One region of the Pseudoxanthobacter soli DSM 19599 genome, then DNA from elsewhere that is predicted to be linked to it. Evidence: predicted binding sites of a transcription regulator. Region 1 holds the regulator's gene; the other holds the start of a gene.
The links. Region 1 encodes LexA, which represses DNA repair genes until DNA is damaged. Its sites were predicted from a motif close to TGTTCNNNNTGTGTTCNG; they were not measured.
Positions count from the first base shown of each region.

Region 2: BUF17_RS19580 (ImuA family protein) is a predicted target of LexA. The motif match lies at 1,526-1,543, and genes of this name have one in related genera.

Region 1 covers NZ_FRXO01000001.1:1,054,878-1,062,655, reverse strand. Annotated here, with positions in the region: partial or broken gene BUF17_RS04500 (sugar phosphate nucleotidyltransferase) at 1-293, opposite strand, end outside; gene lexA (transcriptional repressor LexA) at 675-1,400, opposite strand; gene BUF17_RS04490 (FUSC family protein) at 1,936-4,071, shown strand; gene BUF17_RS23175 (DUF1656 domain-containing protein) at 4,082-4,387, shown strand; gene BUF17_RS04480 (efflux RND transporter periplasmic adaptor subunit) at 4,378-5,271, shown strand; gene BUF17_RS04475 (ribonuclease E/G) at 5,459-7,778, opposite strand, start outside.
Region 2 covers NZ_FRXO01000012.1:32,132-39,909, forward strand. Annotated here, with positions in the region: gene BUF17_RS23040 (DUF6504 family protein) at 1-624, opposite strand, end outside; gene BUF17_RS19580 (ImuA family protein) at 740-1,492, opposite strand; gene BUF17_RS19585 (mechanosensitive ion channel family protein) at 1,789-3,459, shown strand; gene BUF17_RS19590 (phosphate/phosphite/phosphonate ABC transporter substrate-binding protein) at 3,506-4,339, shown strand; gene BUF17_RS19595 (fatty acid desaturase) at 4,394-5,308, opposite strand; gene osmF (glycine betaine ABC transporter substrate-binding protein OsmF) at 5,432-6,385, shown strand; gene BUF17_RS19605 (ABC transporter permease) at 6,382-7,602, shown strand; gene BUF17_RS19610 (ABC transporter ATP-binding protein) at 7,599-7,778, shown strand, end outside.

The sequences.
Region 1 (7,778 bases):
ACGGGCTCCAGCACGACGGCGGCGGGCTCGACGCCCATCTCGCGCAGCTGCTCGGCGATGACGAAGCGGTGCTCGGCGTTGGTGATGATGACGGGGCTGCGATAGAGCGCGGGATCGGCGCAGCGGCGCACGGTTTCCTGGATGAGGGTGCGCTCGCTCGTCAGCGGCAGGAGCTGCTTCGGATAGGCCTCCCGCGACAGCGGCCACAGCCGCGTTCCCGTGCCGCCCGACAGCACCACCGGCGTCACGGACCCGGCCGCATCATCCGAAAGCCGCTTTCCCTCTCCAGACATCACAGCATTCCCTTCCGACAGACCCGAAGGCGTCGGCTCAAGGCGACGCCACTTCAAGAGCGCCGCGGACCATAAACCGGCCCGGCCGATCACGGAAGCGCCGAAGGCGGACCCGGCGATGACGCGGCAGGCCAAGGCCGCCCGCCGGCGCCGCCGCAGAGATCCCGGGCGCACGTCTCCCAAGCAGCCGGCCCGTCTCAGAGAGCCGGCGCTTGAGAGTCCCGGATCGAAGATCCAGGGGCATTGGTCCCCGCGCGGCGACGCCATGCTCAGATCCTGGCTGCAGACCCCTGCCGCCGATCCCAAGCCACAGATCTCACACCTCTTATTCCGGGGCGCCAATCCCGGTCGGCGTGCCAATGCGCGCAGGAGAACGCGACGTCAGTACCGGCGCAGCAGGGCGACGAGCTTGCCCTGAACGCGCACGCGGTCCGGCCCGAAGATCCGGGTCTCGTAGGCGGGGTTCGCCGCTTCGAGCGCGATGGAGGCACCCTTGCGGCGCAGCCGCTTCAGCGTGGCCTCCTCGCCGTCGACCAGCGCGACCACGATGTCGCCGGTGTCCGCGCTGTCCGAACGGCGGATGACGACGGTATCGCCGTCGAGGATGCCGGCCTCGATCATCGAGTCGCCACGCACTTCGAGTGCGAAATGCTCGCCCGGCGGCAGCATCTCGGACGGCAGCGTGATGCTGTGGCTTTGGGTCTGGATCGCGGCGATCGGCACGCCGGCAGCGATGCGGCCCATGACCGGTACGTCCAGCATGTTGACCGCGCGCTCCGGCTGCGCCCGTGTCGTGACGGGCGGAGGCGCGGGCTCGGGCGTCCGATCCCGCGCACCGGAGATGACGCTCGGCGAGAAGCCGCGCGGCCGGGCGGCCGGGCTTTGCGAGACCGAATCGGGTAGGCGCACCACCTCGAGCGCGCGGGCCCTGTTCGGCAGGCGGCGCACGAAGCCGCGTTCCTCGAGAGCCGTGATCAGCCGGTGAATGCCGGACTTCGAGCGCAGGTCGAGGGCCTCCTTCATCTCCTCGAAGGAAGGGGGAACGCCGCTTTCCTTGAGCCGCTCATGGATGAACATCAACAGCTCATATTGCTTGCGCGTGAGCATCTGCCCCTCTCGGCATGAGATCAGAACGAACGGCGGCACGTCGCGCGCGGAGATATGGACGACTGTCTTCCCCGCGCGCAGCCTTTGATCCGGAGCGGGGACGATTCAAGTCCGAGTCAAGATCGAAGGGTGTACAAATCAGGAACGAACGTTATTCGTTCCAGTTGTGTTCCGCAACGGTTAATTTCCGGTGTTCTTCAAGACGTTGTGGCTCGTGACACGCGTGAGCGGGACGTTTCGGCCGCGGTCGCCCTCATTCGCGCGAGTAGACTGATTTCAAAGAGGAATTTTAGATCGGGCGACGAGACGACGCGGCGCACGGCACAGGCTGTCAGTCGGGCTTCGGTTCGGCGGGTTGCCGAAACGTGGGTTTTCCAAGCGCACACGTCCCGCCATCCCGCCGTGGCTTTGAGACGCCCTGCGCAGGAAAATTCCGCCCCCACTTCCGGTCGCGCTGGCTTATCCTCCTCGTTCGTGCGGCGAAGGTTCACGCGCATTCGGGCTGCGATCGGCCAACAAGGGGGAAGGTGCTTCGATGGCTACGGCGGGGGTAATCCGCGGCCTGTGGCCGGATGCGCTCTCGATCGATATTGGCTGGCGGAACGTCGTTTACGCATTGCGGACAGCAGTGGCGGGGCTGGTCGCCCTCGCCATCGCTTACTGGCTCGGCCTGCAGGATCCGCAGTGGTCGATCCTCACCGTCTATCTCCTTGCCCAGCCGACCGCCGGCGCATCGATCGCAAAGGGTTTCTATCGGATCGCCGGCACGATCGCCGGGGCGATCGCCGGCCTCGTCGCCGTCGCGCTTTATGCGGAGGCTCCCGTCGCACTCGTCGGGTGTCTGGCCGTGTGGTACTTCGCCACGACATATGCGGCCACCAGAGCCCGCTACTTCGCGGCTTACGGCGTTCTCCTTGCCGGCTTCACTGCGCTTCTCGTCGGTTTCGAGGGCGCAGCCGCGCCAACGACCGCGTGGACCATCGCGCTCGATCGCTCGACCGAGATCATTCTCGGCATCCTGTGTTCGACAGCGGCGAGCGTGCTGGTCATGCCGCGCTATGCGAGCGACGTGCTGCGTGCCGCGCTCTATGCCAACGTCTCCGGGCTGGCTGCATTCGGCGTCGCCGCGCTGCAGCCGGGCACGCCGTTCGACACCCTGATGCGGATGCGGCGGCGGATGGTGGCGGATGTCGTCAAGTTCGATGCGCTGCGATCTTACACCGCGTTCGAGGGGCCGGACCGGCGCGTCGACGATGAGACGCTCCATCGGGCGCTCTCCGAGTTTCTCGCCGTGCTGGCCGTGGTGCGCGGTCTCTATGTCCGGCTGGAAGATATCCGCGGCGCACAGGACGAGGCGATCAACGACCGGCTGGAACCGGCGCTCCGCGATGTCCAGCGAGTGCTGCGGACGCTGTCAGACGACCTGCCGCGGTTCAGCGGCGCGAGGGAGGTCCGCCAGCGACTGCGCGACGCCCATCGAGATGTCGCGCAGGCCGCCGCGGATCTCGAAGGGCATGCCGGAACGTGTCCCCTTGAGCCGCTGGCGAATGCGCTCCTGATCCTGCGGCGTACTGGCGAGATGGTCCATGGGCTCGCCATGGTGATGACGGCGGAGGCGGCGAGCATGCGCGCGGCGGCACATCCCAAGCGCGGGCCTGCGCGCTCCAAGCCACGCGCGCCCGTCGACGACCGCGAGGCGATCCTGCAGGGACTGCGGGCGAGCCTCGGGCTCGTCGCGGTTGCCCTGTTCTGGAGCGCGACAACCTGGACCGCCGGATTCTCGGCGCTCGAGGGCTTCGGGATCATGATCTTCTTCGCGATCAACCAGGACGATCCCGCGCGGATCGGCCTGCCATACACCCTGTTCGTGGCCTGCGGGCTCGTCATGGCCTATGCCTACATGGTGCTGGTGCTGCCGTCCCTCGAAGGCTTCCTTTCGCTTTCGCTGGCACTGATGATCGTGCTCGTTCCGGCCGGGCTCGTCATGGGGACGCCGCGATACGCCTTTCCCGGCGCCGGGTTCACGTCGTTCTTCGTCGCCTACATGGGCAGCGGCAACGTCTACCGACCCGAACCCGGTGTGTTCGCGAACTCCGCCCTGGGGCTGCTGTTCGGCTTCGGCATCGGCCTGGTGTTCTTCAATCTCGTGCCGGTGACGTCGCGGCCCGCGCGGCGCAGGGCACTTGCTGCCGGCATGCGCCGCCTCGCCGCCGTGGCGGGTGGACGGGCGGCTCCGCGCAGGGCGCACCGCGAGGCGCTCGAAGACCTCGCCGCGTTGCTGCCTCGCCTCGATCTGGACCGGCCGGGCGACGAGACGTTTCTGCGCGGTTCGCTCGGCGTGGCCTCGTCCTGCCTTGAACTCGGCCTGCTGCGCCGCTTCATGAGCGATCCGGCGATGCCGCCGGATGGCCGGAGGGCGATCGATGCGTGCCTCAACAGCCTCGCCGCGGCGTTCGCCATGCTGGCGGACGCTCCCGCCGACGCCGATGCGGTCGTCTCGCGGGCCGAGGCCGCGGTCGCCGAAATGCGTGCGCGGCTGGCAGAGGTCGCCTTGGAACCGGCGTCCGATATGGCGGCGAGCGTCCTGCGCGCAGCCTCCTCGCTGCGCTTCATCGCCGACCGCTTCGGCTTCGACCGCCCCTATCTGCTGCGCGCATTTCCGAAGGATTGAGAGCAGACCCATGCCTCTCGCCGCAACGTCACCGCCCATCGCACCTTCGGCCGCCCTGCCGGTCGAGGTTCCACCATCAGTCTCCTGGTCCTGGCTGGAGCCGGGCAATTTCGGCAACATCGACCTGTTCGGCTTCTATCTCGCGCCGATGATGCTCTGGCTGGTGCTGGCGCTCGTGCCCTTCGGTCTCGCGCGACTAGTGCTGAAGCGGACCGGGTTCTATCGCTTCGTGTGGCATTCCACACTGTTCGATACCGCGCTTTACGTGCTTGCTCTGGGCGTGACAACGCTGGCGGGAGGTGTGCGATGGCTGTGACGAGCCGGGGCATTCGTATGGTCGTGACGCTCGTCGTGGTCGCGGCGGCCGTCCTCGTCGGCTGGCGGCTCTGGGCGTTCTACACGCTGGCGCCATGGACACGCGACGCCCGCGTGCTTGCGAACGTCGTGGAGATCGCCCCGGACGTCTCCGGCCTGATCGACGCGATCAACGTGAAGGACAATCAGGAGATAAGGAAGGGCGACGTGCTGTTCGTCATCGACCGGCAACGCTTCCAGGTGGCGGTTCAGCAGGCCCAGGCCGCCGTAGCTCAGCGTCGGCAGGCCCTGACGCTCGCCCAGGACGACGCCGACCGCGACTCCCGCCTGCGTGCGTCCGATACCTCCGCGATCTCGGTCGAGAATGTCGAGAAGTCGACGACCAGGGCCGCGGAGGCGGGCGCCGATCTGGCGGCGGCCGAGGCGACGCTCGCGAGCGCCGAGATCGACCTGACGCGGGCGGAGGTACGTTCGCCGGTCGACGGCTATGTCACGAACCTCACGGCGACGGTCGGGGACTACGCGCGCGTGGGCAACGGCGTGCTCGCGGTCGTCGACCGGCATTCATTCTATGTCTACGCCTACTTCATGGAAACGAAGCTTCCCTTTATCCGCGTCGGCGATGCCGCGACCGTGACGCTCATGGCCGGCGACGCGCAGATCGAAGGAAAGGTTGAGGGGATCAGCCGTGCCATCGGCGATGCCAATGCCACGGCGGGACTTCTGGCGAGGGTCGATCCGGAGTTCGAGTGGATCCGGCTGGCGCAGCGCATTCCGGTGCGCATCCGCCTGGGCGAGGTACCGGAGGGCGTCCCACTGATTTCCGGCCTGTCCGCGACCGTCGTGGTGCATCCGGGCGGTACAGGTCCGCAAGTGGCGGAGTGAAGCAAGCGGCGGAGTGAAGCGACCGCGAGGCGGGATCGAGCACGCCTGAAAGCGAAACTGCCCCCCGGATCGGGCGATCCGGGGGACAGTTTCATGCGCATCCACGTCTAGCGCGGTGTCCCTCAGTCGGGGCATCGCTGCGGACCGTCTTCGGAGCCCGGCGGGTTCCTGGGGCGGCCAGTGGCGCTCAGAAGAACGAGCGCCGCTGCCACCAGCCGGAGCGCTTCGGCCGGTCGTCGACCTCCGGTTCGGCGGCGGGTGCCTCGGGAGCCGGCTCCGGCGCCTCGGAACCGCTATCCCCGGCGTGGTGCTGCTCGGGCGCGTCGTTCCAGGATGCGGCCTCTTCGCTCGCGGTGGAGGTGTCCTCGGCCGCCGCAGGTGCTGCGGGCTCGGGTTCGGCAGGCGCGGACTCATGCGACGCTTCGGCTGAAGGCGACTCGGTCGCCAGTTCCGCGGTCTCCGGCTCCGCGGTCTGCGCCGCTACGACCTCGTGACCTTCTTCGGCCGGCGCCGCAGCGACGGTCTCGGGAGTGGCATCGTGCACGGCCTCCGGTGCGACGGCCTCGGCCGGCGTCTCGTCGGCAGCCGGGGAGGTGGCCAGGGCCGGTTCCTCGCCGCCCTGCACGGTCGCGGCGTTCGTCTCGGCAGCGTCGGTCTCTTCGGTCGTCTCGCGACGGCGGCGTCCGCCGCGACGACCGCGACGACGACGCGCGGCCGCGGCATCCTCTTCCGAGACCTCGGCAGACTGAGCTTCGGCTTCGGCGTCCGGGGAAGCGGCACCGGAAGGCTGACCTTCCGAAGCCTCGCCTTCCGACGACACGGTCTCCGCCGACATCGTCTCCGATGGGACGGCGATGTCCGGCGATGCCGGTGCCTCATCGGCATCCGTGTCTTCGGCTGTCACCGTCCCGGTTTCGATCCCGATGGCGGCCGTCTCGACGGCTTCGCCTGCGATCCCGGCCGGAGCGTGCTCGTCGCCCTCGTCGTCGCCGTCGTCTTCACCCTGCTCGACTTCACCCGAGGCGTTGGCCTCGCGGGCGCCGTTCTCGCCGCCACGACGGCGGCGGCGACGGCGGCGGCGCTTACGATTGCCTTCGCCGTTCTCGGAACCGGCCTGCTGGGGCGACGGCTGCTCCGGCGCCTCTTCGGCGACGTCTTCCGCCTCCTCCGGCTCCTCCTCGATCAGGGCATCCGGATCGACCGAATCGACGTGAACCACCGACGAGAGGCCGGGCGGGGGCGGCAGGTTCGGGTCGCGAACCGCGAGCTCGCCCTTTTCGACGGCGTGATGGTGCGTGCCGAGGCCCTCGTCAGCCGAGATGCTGATCTGGACACCGAAACGGGCTTCGATGTCGGCAAGGTGGCGGCGCTTCTGGTTGAGGATGTAAAGCGCGACGGCCGTGCGGGTGCGGACGTTGAGATTGTGCGCGGCGCTCTTCAGAAGCGCTTCCTCGATGGTGCGCAGCACATGGAGCGCGACCGATTCCGTGGAGCGCACGACGCCGGTGCCGAAGCAGTGCGGGCACACCTGGGTGGAGCTTTCCACCACGCCGGTGCGGATGCGCTGGCGCGACATCTCCATCAGGCCGAAATGCGAGATACGGCCGACCTGGATGCGGGCGCGATCGGACTTCAGCGCCTCCTTCAACCGGCGTTCGACTGCGCGGTTGTTCTTGTTCTCCTCCATGTCGATGAAGTCGATGACGATCAGGCCCGCGAGGTCGCGCAGACGCAGCTGGCGCGCGACTTCGTCCGCCGCCTCCAGATTGGTCTGGACGGCGGTGTCCTCGATGTTGTGCTCGCGGGTGGAGCGTCCCGAGTTCACGTCGATGGAGACGAGCGCCTCGGTCTGGTTGATGACGATGTAGCCGCCCGACTTCAGTGTCACCTGGGGCGAGAACATCGCATCGAGCTGCGCCTCGACGCCGAAGCGCGTGAACAGCGGCGAGGGGTCCTTGTAGGCCTTCACGTTCTTCGCATGGCTCGGCATGAGCATGCGCATGAAGTCCTTGGCCTCGCGATAGCCCTCGTCGCCGCCGACCAGGACCTCGTCGATGTCCTTGTTGTAGAGGTCGCGGATCGAGCGCTTGATCAGGCTGCCTTCCTCATAGACGAGGGCAGGGGCGGAGGAGCGCAGCGTCAGGTCGCGCACGTTCTCCCACAGCCGCAGCAGATACTCGAAGTCGCGCTTGACCTCGACCTTGGTACGGCTGGCGCCTGCGGTGCGCAGGATCACGCCCATCCCCTCCGGCACCTCTAGATCGCTCGCGATCTTCTTCAGGCGCTTGCGGTCCTGGGCGGAGGTGATCTTGCGCGAGATGCCGCCGCCGCGGGCGGTGTTCGGCATCAGCACGGAATAGCGGCCGGCGAGCGACAGATAGGTGGTCAGCGCCGCACCCTTGTTGCCGCGCTCCTCCTTCACGACCTGAACCAGCAACACCTGGCGGCGCTTGATGACTTCCTGAATCTTGTAGGTGCGGCGGTTGCGCTGCGGGCGGCGCTCCGGC
Region 2 (7,778 bases), on a different contig from region 1:
GCCGGGCTCCGGGCCGAACCGCAGGGCGAGCGGGGCACGGGGGGCGGCCTCGACATCGGCCACGGAGCGGAAGCCGAGCAGGCGCAGGCCTGCCGCGGTTCCGGCGGCGAGCCGCAGGGCCGCGAGCGGCAGCGCGGCGATGTCGGCCCCGGCCTGTCCGGGCAGGCTCACATAAGTCGGTCGGACGGGTTGGGCCGGCCCGCGGCGCATCGAGCCGGATCGGCTCGAGCCTTGCCGCTGCGTCTGGTCCGGTCGCGTCAAGTCCTGTGGGGCGTCCTGCCGGGCGATGTCCTGCCGGGCGATGTCCTGCCGGGCGATGTCATGCCGGGCGATGTCCTGCCGCCCCTGGCCGTATCGCGCCAGTCCATGGGCCGCGCCCCAGCTGTCGGCGATGGCCGCGCGCGCCGCGATACCGGATGCGGCGAGCCGGTCCACGATATCCGCCAGCATCGCCGCCTCGCCGCCGTGAAGGTGGTCGGCGCCGCTCGTTTCGATCACGATGCCGTCCGGCGGGTCGACGGCGACCACGGGGGCGTAGCGCTGCTGCATCCACACGGCGAGCCGTTCGAGCGCCTCGGCGTCGCCACCCGGATCCGCGTCCTCGACGGCGAGACCGGGCACCATGATCCGCGCCCGGGTCGCTGGGATGCCGGCCCGAAGTCCGGCACGCATGGCGGCCGAATCCACGGCCAGCACCACCCGTCGCCGGCCGTCGTGGCCGATCAGGGCGAGCGGAACGTCAGCCGAAGGTACCGGACCGTTGCGCCGCCGGCGCACCCTGTCCGTGGGCCAGGTCGGAAGGAAGATAGAGACGACCCGTGTCATCGCAGGCCTCCAGTTCAAATTCCGCCGGTTCTCCGGCCCGGCAGCGCACCAGTTCCACCCGCCAGCGATGGCGGCCGACGCCCGGTACAGGCAGCGCCGCCGACGGCCGCACGGAGATGCGCCAGCGCGTCGCCGCCGCGGTGGGCAGACCGAATTCGGCCGCCTCCGCCCGGCGGCGCCAGCGGCGCAGCGCGATCCCGAGGCTGCCGGAGGTCTCGGCCGAAAGCTGCAGCCGGCGCGAGGCCGTCATGGAAAGGCGAGACACCTCCGCCACCACCGCCCCGAGGCCGCCATGGCGCAGCCCTTCCTCCGCGCAGGCGAGAACGGTGCGGTCGTCGTCCGCCTCCACGTAGATCACCCGGTCAGGCGCGAGGCCGGCCTGGGCGAGGGCGGGGGCGAACAGGTCGGGGCGGGTGAGGCACCACAGCACCTTGCCGCGGGTGCGGGCCGCCAGCCCCGCGGCGAACAGCGCCGCCGCAGCCCCATCGATGGCACCGCCGTCACCGCCGGTCACTTCGTGCAGCGCGCCCAGCGGCAGCCCGCCGTCCGGAAGGCGGCGGTCCACCTCCACCACGCCGAACGGAAGCACGGCCCGGGCAGGACGGTCTCCGCTCTCGATCCGGCGGATGCGGGCGCGCAGCGCCTCAAGGGCAGGGTGGGGCGTCACGATCCACATCGACCTCCGAAATCGCCGTGCACATGTTCTCTTTTTGTTCTTATTTTCGCGAGGGAGAGTCAAGAGGGATCGCCTTGTGGTCCAGCCGGTGGGCTGGACGATCACCTGTCGGCAGGGAAACGGACGTCCACCAGGCGATCGCTGCCACCCACGATTGCTGCCCTGTGGAAGGAGGGTTCTATCCGGTTGTTTGAAAAAACGATTTCCGCAGCGCCTTTGTCGGGATACAGGATCTGCCCAGCTTGAGCGCATGTCCACGCCGAGGTGGACACCTGAAGGGCCTTCGAATGCTGAAGATTGTCCGCCTGCTCTTCCTGTTGCTGGTGATCGCCGCGCAGCCTGCCGCCGCGCAGACCGACAACCCGCTCGATCCGATGGATACGTCCAGCCCCAGCGCCACCTACCAGTCCTTCGTCGACGCGGCGAAGCGGATCGAGGCGCAGTACATGGATTACATCGCCGGCAAGACGGTCGCGAAGGCGCTCGCGCTGCGCCACAGCATCGACCGCGTGCGGCGCCTGATGGATCTGAGCACCCTGCCGCCGGCCACGCGGCTGAAGGTCGGCAACGCCGCCTTCGGCTACCTGCTCGATATCCTTGCCCGGCTTCCCCCGTTCAATCCGGCGGACATTCCCGGTGCGAGCGGGCGCGACTGGGGCAAACTGCCGCCGAAATGGGACATTCCGGGCACGGAAATCCGCATCGCCCGCGTCGAGACGGGACCGCGGGCGGGCGAATACCTGTTCACCGCCGAGAGCATCGAGAACCTCCCGGACTATTATTCCATCATCATTCACAGGCCCCGCGTTCAGCCGGGCCTCTACAACAGCTTCCATCAGGAACAGATCAACTTCACAGGCCCGTTCATCCCCGACCGGTGGGTCAGGCAGATTCCGAAGCCGCTCCAGCAGACTTTCCTGGACACGCCGATCTGGAAAGAGATCGTGATCGTGGCCGCGATCCTGCTGGTGCTGTTCCTGATGATCGGCTGGACGCGCTTCGCTCACCGCATGGCAAAAGACGCCGGCCATGTCGGGCGTCTGGCCTGGCATCTGGCGGTGCCGCTGATGCTCCTGTTCCTCTACACGCTCTACCAGAGGATGGTGGCCATCCAGATCAACCTCTTCGGCGACTTCGCCGCCGGCGAGAGCATCCTCAGCGCGGTCGTTTCCTATGCCGCGGCGGCCTGGGCGGCATGGATCGCCTGCTTCCTGGTGGTGGAGGCGGTGATCGCGTCGCCCAGCATCCCCGACAACAGCTACGACGCGCATCTGCTGCGCCTCGCGGCCCGGCTCGCGGCGGTGCTGTCGTCCGGCACCATCCTCATCTACGGCGCGAACGACATCGGCATCCCGGCACTCGGTCTCGTCGCCGGCCTCGGCGTCGGCGGCTTCGCCCTCGCGCTCGCCTCGCAGTCCACCATCGAGAACCTGTTCGGCGGCCTTTCGATCTTCGCGGACCGTCCCTTCCGGGTCGGCGATTTCATCCATTATGGCGGCGGCTCGGGCTCGGTCGAAACGATCGGACCACGTTCGAGCCGCATCCGCGCGCCGGACGGCTCCCTCATCACGGTGCCGAACAGCGACCTCGCCAAGATGCACATCACCAATTCGTCGATGCGCAACAAGTGCCTGTTCCTGCATACCCTCAACCTGCGCTGCGATGTCTCGCCCGACATCATAAGAACGTTGCTCCACGACCTTCAGGCCCTTGTCGACGGCGAGGATGCATTGGAAAAGTCGCCGGGAATGCCACGCGTGACTCTCACGGCCATCGGGCCGCTCGCGCTCCAGGTGGAAATCCGCGGCTATGTGCTGATGTCGGACTACGGTGCGTTCCTGAAAATCCAGCAGGCCCTCATCCTGGCCATACTCGAACGGGTCGAGGCGGCTGGAGACATTCTTGCCGTTCCGGCTCTGCAGCTTTCGTCCGAAGCAGCCGGGAGAAAGGCGGGCTAGCTCGCTGGGGGTGCCCCCGATTTACGCCGCAGCCGGAGAGGTGCCGATGGACGCTGTTCCGCCGCCTATCGTGGGCGATACCGTAACCCTCGGCATGTACGACCTGCCCATGTTGCGGGAGGCGAACGATCGTCTGTGGGCCTATCTCCGCGACCGCCTCGTCGCGAGGGGTTGGCGAGGGGTGCCGGAGCTGATCGACCGCTCGCGTGCCATCGACGACGCGCTCGCCGACCCGGGCCTCGTGCTCGGTCACACCTGCGGCTATCCCCTGCGCACGCGTTTCGCCGGCCGGCTCCGCGTCGTGGCGACGCCGGACTATCGCGGGCCTTACGCATCCGGCGGCCGCCATTGCAGCGTCGTCGTGGTGCGGCACGACGATCCGGCGGCGGATCTCGCCGCCCTGTATGGCCGCGTCGCCGCGGTCAACGGCTTCGACAGCAACACCGGCATGAACCTTCTGCGTGCGGCCGTCGCGCCGCTCGCCGGGGGGCAGGCCTTCTTCGGCGGCGTGCTCGAAACCGGCGCCCATGTGGCGAGCCTCGCCGCCGTTGCCGACGGCATGGCGGACGTGGCCGCCATCGATGGCGTGACGTTCGACCTCGTCGCCCGCCACACGCCGGACGATGTCGCCGGCGTCCGCGTGCTCACCCGCACCGCCGACAGCCCGAACCTGCCGTTGGTCACCCGGATGGGTGCGCCGGACGCGCTCGTGGCCGCATTGCGTGCCGCGCTCGATGAGGCCGCCCGCGCGCCCGAGCTGGCCGCGGCCCGCGAGGCGTTGGGCCTCGCCGGCTTCCTCGTCCTGCCGGACGAGGCCTATGACCGCGTGCTGGAACTGGAACGCGCGGCGGCGGCGGCCGGCTATCCGCGGCTGGCCTGAAGCCGTCGCCTTTCGCAGGCTGGAAACCTCTCCGTCTGCCGCGGCCGCCCCGCGCTACATCACGCGCGGATGGCGCGGATCGTCGTGGCCGCGCACCAGGAAGCGGCGGATGATGTCGCCGTAGCCGCGATAGACGAGGCCGCCATTGTAGGCGATCAGCTCCTCACGCTCGGCGCGATAGAGCGCCGGCAACCGGTACCACGGCACCAGCGGCTTCAGGTGGTGCAGCACGTGCAGGTTGTTGTTGAGATAGAGCAGGCCGAGCAGCCCGCCGTTCTCCACGATCGCCGTGCGTTCCTCGTGCCGTTCGGCGAAGCGGTGCTCCGCGAACGAGCGCAGCCGGGTCAGTGCCGCGCCCGAATAGACGAAAGCGAGGAGATAGATCCAGGCCGGCATGCCGCAGACGGCCACGGCCCACACCAGAACCAGCGCCACGCCGAAACCATGACGCACCCAGATGCGTTGAGCCTTTCGATTCCCGGCGAGGCACGTCCGGGCCTCCGAAACCAGGAATCCCCCGATCATGATCAGCGGCCCGATGATCAGGCGCCCGAGCAGCGTCATGTTGAACCGCAGCAGCCATTGCCAGGGCCTGCCGAGCCGGTCCCAGCGGGCACCGGCGAGATATGCCGATTCCGGATCCTCGATCGGGTCCGTCAGGAACTCGTCGCGATGATGGCGCAGGTGCGTGACGCGATAGACCGCATAGGGCAGCCACAGCGACAGCGGCGGCCAGCCGAGAGCGTCGTTTACCCGCCGGCTGCGGGTCGGATGGCCGTGCATCACCTCATGCTGCAGGGAACCCTGCCAGGCGACCAGCCATCCTCCCGCAAGGCAGAGCACCGGAAGCGGCACCTCGGCCCAGAACCACGTCAGGGCCAGCCAGCCGCCATAGATGAGGGCGGCGAGCCCCACCGTCGGCCATTCGACGGCGGAAAAGCGGTCGGAAACGGATCGGATGCGTGCCATGGTATGGAAAACCGGAATGAAGGCGATCCAGGAAAACTAAGTCCACTTTATCTATAGACAATTCATGTTATGTCTAGCCCCACACGCGGTTGCAGCCGCGCATGGCTCCACGGGAGGACGAATATGCCGGCAGGTTTTCGACGCATCGTTTCCAGCCTGACACTCGGGCTGGGTCTCGGACTGGCCCTCGCAACGACCATGACGGGCGGCGCCACCCCTGCTGCTGCCGCCGGCACGCCGATCACGGTCGGTTCCAAGATCGACACCGAGGGGGCGATCCTCGGCAACATCATCGCGCTTCTCCTTGAGAAGAACGGCTTCGACGTCACCGAAAAAATCTCCCTCGGCCCGACCAAGATCGTCCGCACCGCCCTGATCGCAGGTGAGATCGATATCTATCCTGAATATACCGGAAATGCCGGCTTCTTCTTCAACCAGGATGCCGATCAGGCGTGGAAGAAGGCCGATACCGCCTACCAGAAGGCCAAGGAGCTCGATGCGGCCAACAATCTGGTCTGGCTCCAGCCCGCGCCGGCCAACAATACGTGGGCAATCGCCGTGCGCGGCGACGTCGCCAAGGAGAATCACCTCGTCACGCTCGATGACTTCGCCAAGTGGGTCAACGACGGCGGCAAGGTGAAGCTCGCGGGTTCGGCCGAGTTCGTGGAGAGCCCGGCCGCGCTGCCGGCGTTCCAGGCGGCCTACGGCTTCAAGCTCGGCTCCGACCAGTTGCTCGTGCTGTCGGGCGGCGACACGGCGGCCACCATCAAGGCGGCGGCCGAGGGCACCTCCGGCGTCAACACGGCGATGGTCTACGGCACCGATGGCGGTATCGCCGCGCTCGATCTCAAGGTTCTCCAGGATCCGAAGGGCGTGCAGGCGGTGTACGAGCCGGCGCCCGTGGTGCGCAAGGCGGTGCTCGACAAGTCCCCCGAGATCGCCACCATCCTCGATCCGGCCTTCGCGACGCTCACTCTCGAGACGCTGCAGGGCCTGAACGCCAAGGTGCAGATCGAGGGTCAGGATGCCCGCACCGTCGCGAAGGACTACCTGACCGAAAAGGGCTTCCTGAAATGAGCCTGGCTGGGGAGGGCGCGCTCGCCGCCGCGCCCGCCGCCAGCCGATCGGACGAGCCGCCGCGTGCCAATCCCCTGCTGGTGCTCATCGTCGCGGGCATGGCCCTCGCGGTGATCGCGGGCGGGTTCGTCACGGTCGCGCCGAACCGCATCCTCAGCGGCAAGCCGGTTTCGCTCTGGCTGGCCGTCGAGCCGCAATGGAGCCTGATGCTCGCGACTCTTGCGGTCGCGCTCGGCGGCCTCGCCTTCGGCCGCCGCACGGCAGCCGTCGATGGCATGGTGGCGGCTCTCGCCGCCGCGCTCCTCGTCGGCGTGCTCGCCGCCGCCGGACACGCCGCCGCCCTCGTGACGGAGGCGAGCGGCACCATGGCGCGCACCTCGTTCGGTCTCTCGTTCTGGGTCGTTCTTGCCGGCGCGGCTTTCGCGCTGACCGATGCCGTCGGCCGCGCGGCGCCCAATCCCCTCGTGCAGTTCCTCATCGCCGCCGCCGTCCTGGCCGTTGTCGCCGTGCTGGCCTCGTTCGGGATCTTCGACCAGCTGTCCCTCGTCCGCGAGTTCTTCACCCGCCGCGCCATGTTCTTTGCCGAAGTCGGCACTCACGTCGCGCTGGTGCTCGGTGCCCTCGTCGTCACCTTGCCGGCCGGGGCGGCGCTCGGCGCCTTCGCATTCTCCCGGCGTCGCGCGGCATCCGCCGTGTTCGGCGGCCTCAACCTCGTGCAGACCATTCCGTCCATCGCGCTGTTCGGCCTGCTCATCGGGCCGCTCACCGCGCTCGCCGCCGCCTTCCCGCTGTTGAAGGCACTCGGCATTGGCGGCATCGGCGCCGCGCCCGCCATCATCGCGCTGTCGCTCTACGGTCTATTGCCCGTCGCCCGCGGCGTGTTCGTCGGGCTCGAGTCCGTACCTGTCGCCGCGGTCGAGGCCGCCCGCGGCATGGGCATGACGGAGCGGCAGATTCTGTGGCAGGTCGCCGTGCCGCTGGCGCTGCCGGTTCTGCTGACGGCATTGCGGCTCGTCGTCATCCAGCTCATCGGCCTCACAGTGGTCGCCGCGCTGATCGGTGCCGGGGGGCTAGGCGCCTTCATCTTCCTTGGGCTCGGACAGACCGCGACCGACCTCATTCTGCTCGGGGCGCTCTCCTCGATCGGGCTCGCGCTCGTCGCCGATCTCGCCCTGCGCACCGTCGGCGGCCTCACGGCAAGCGGAGGTCGGCCATGATCGTGCTCGATCGTCTCGTCAAGCGTTTCGGCGACACCAAGGTGATCGACGGGGTGTCGCTGACCGTGCCGGACGGCGCGGTATGCGCGCTCGTCGGCGTTTCCGGCTCGGGCAAGTCGACCACGCTCCGGCTGATCAACCGCATGATCGAGCCAGACGGCGGCACGGTGCGCATC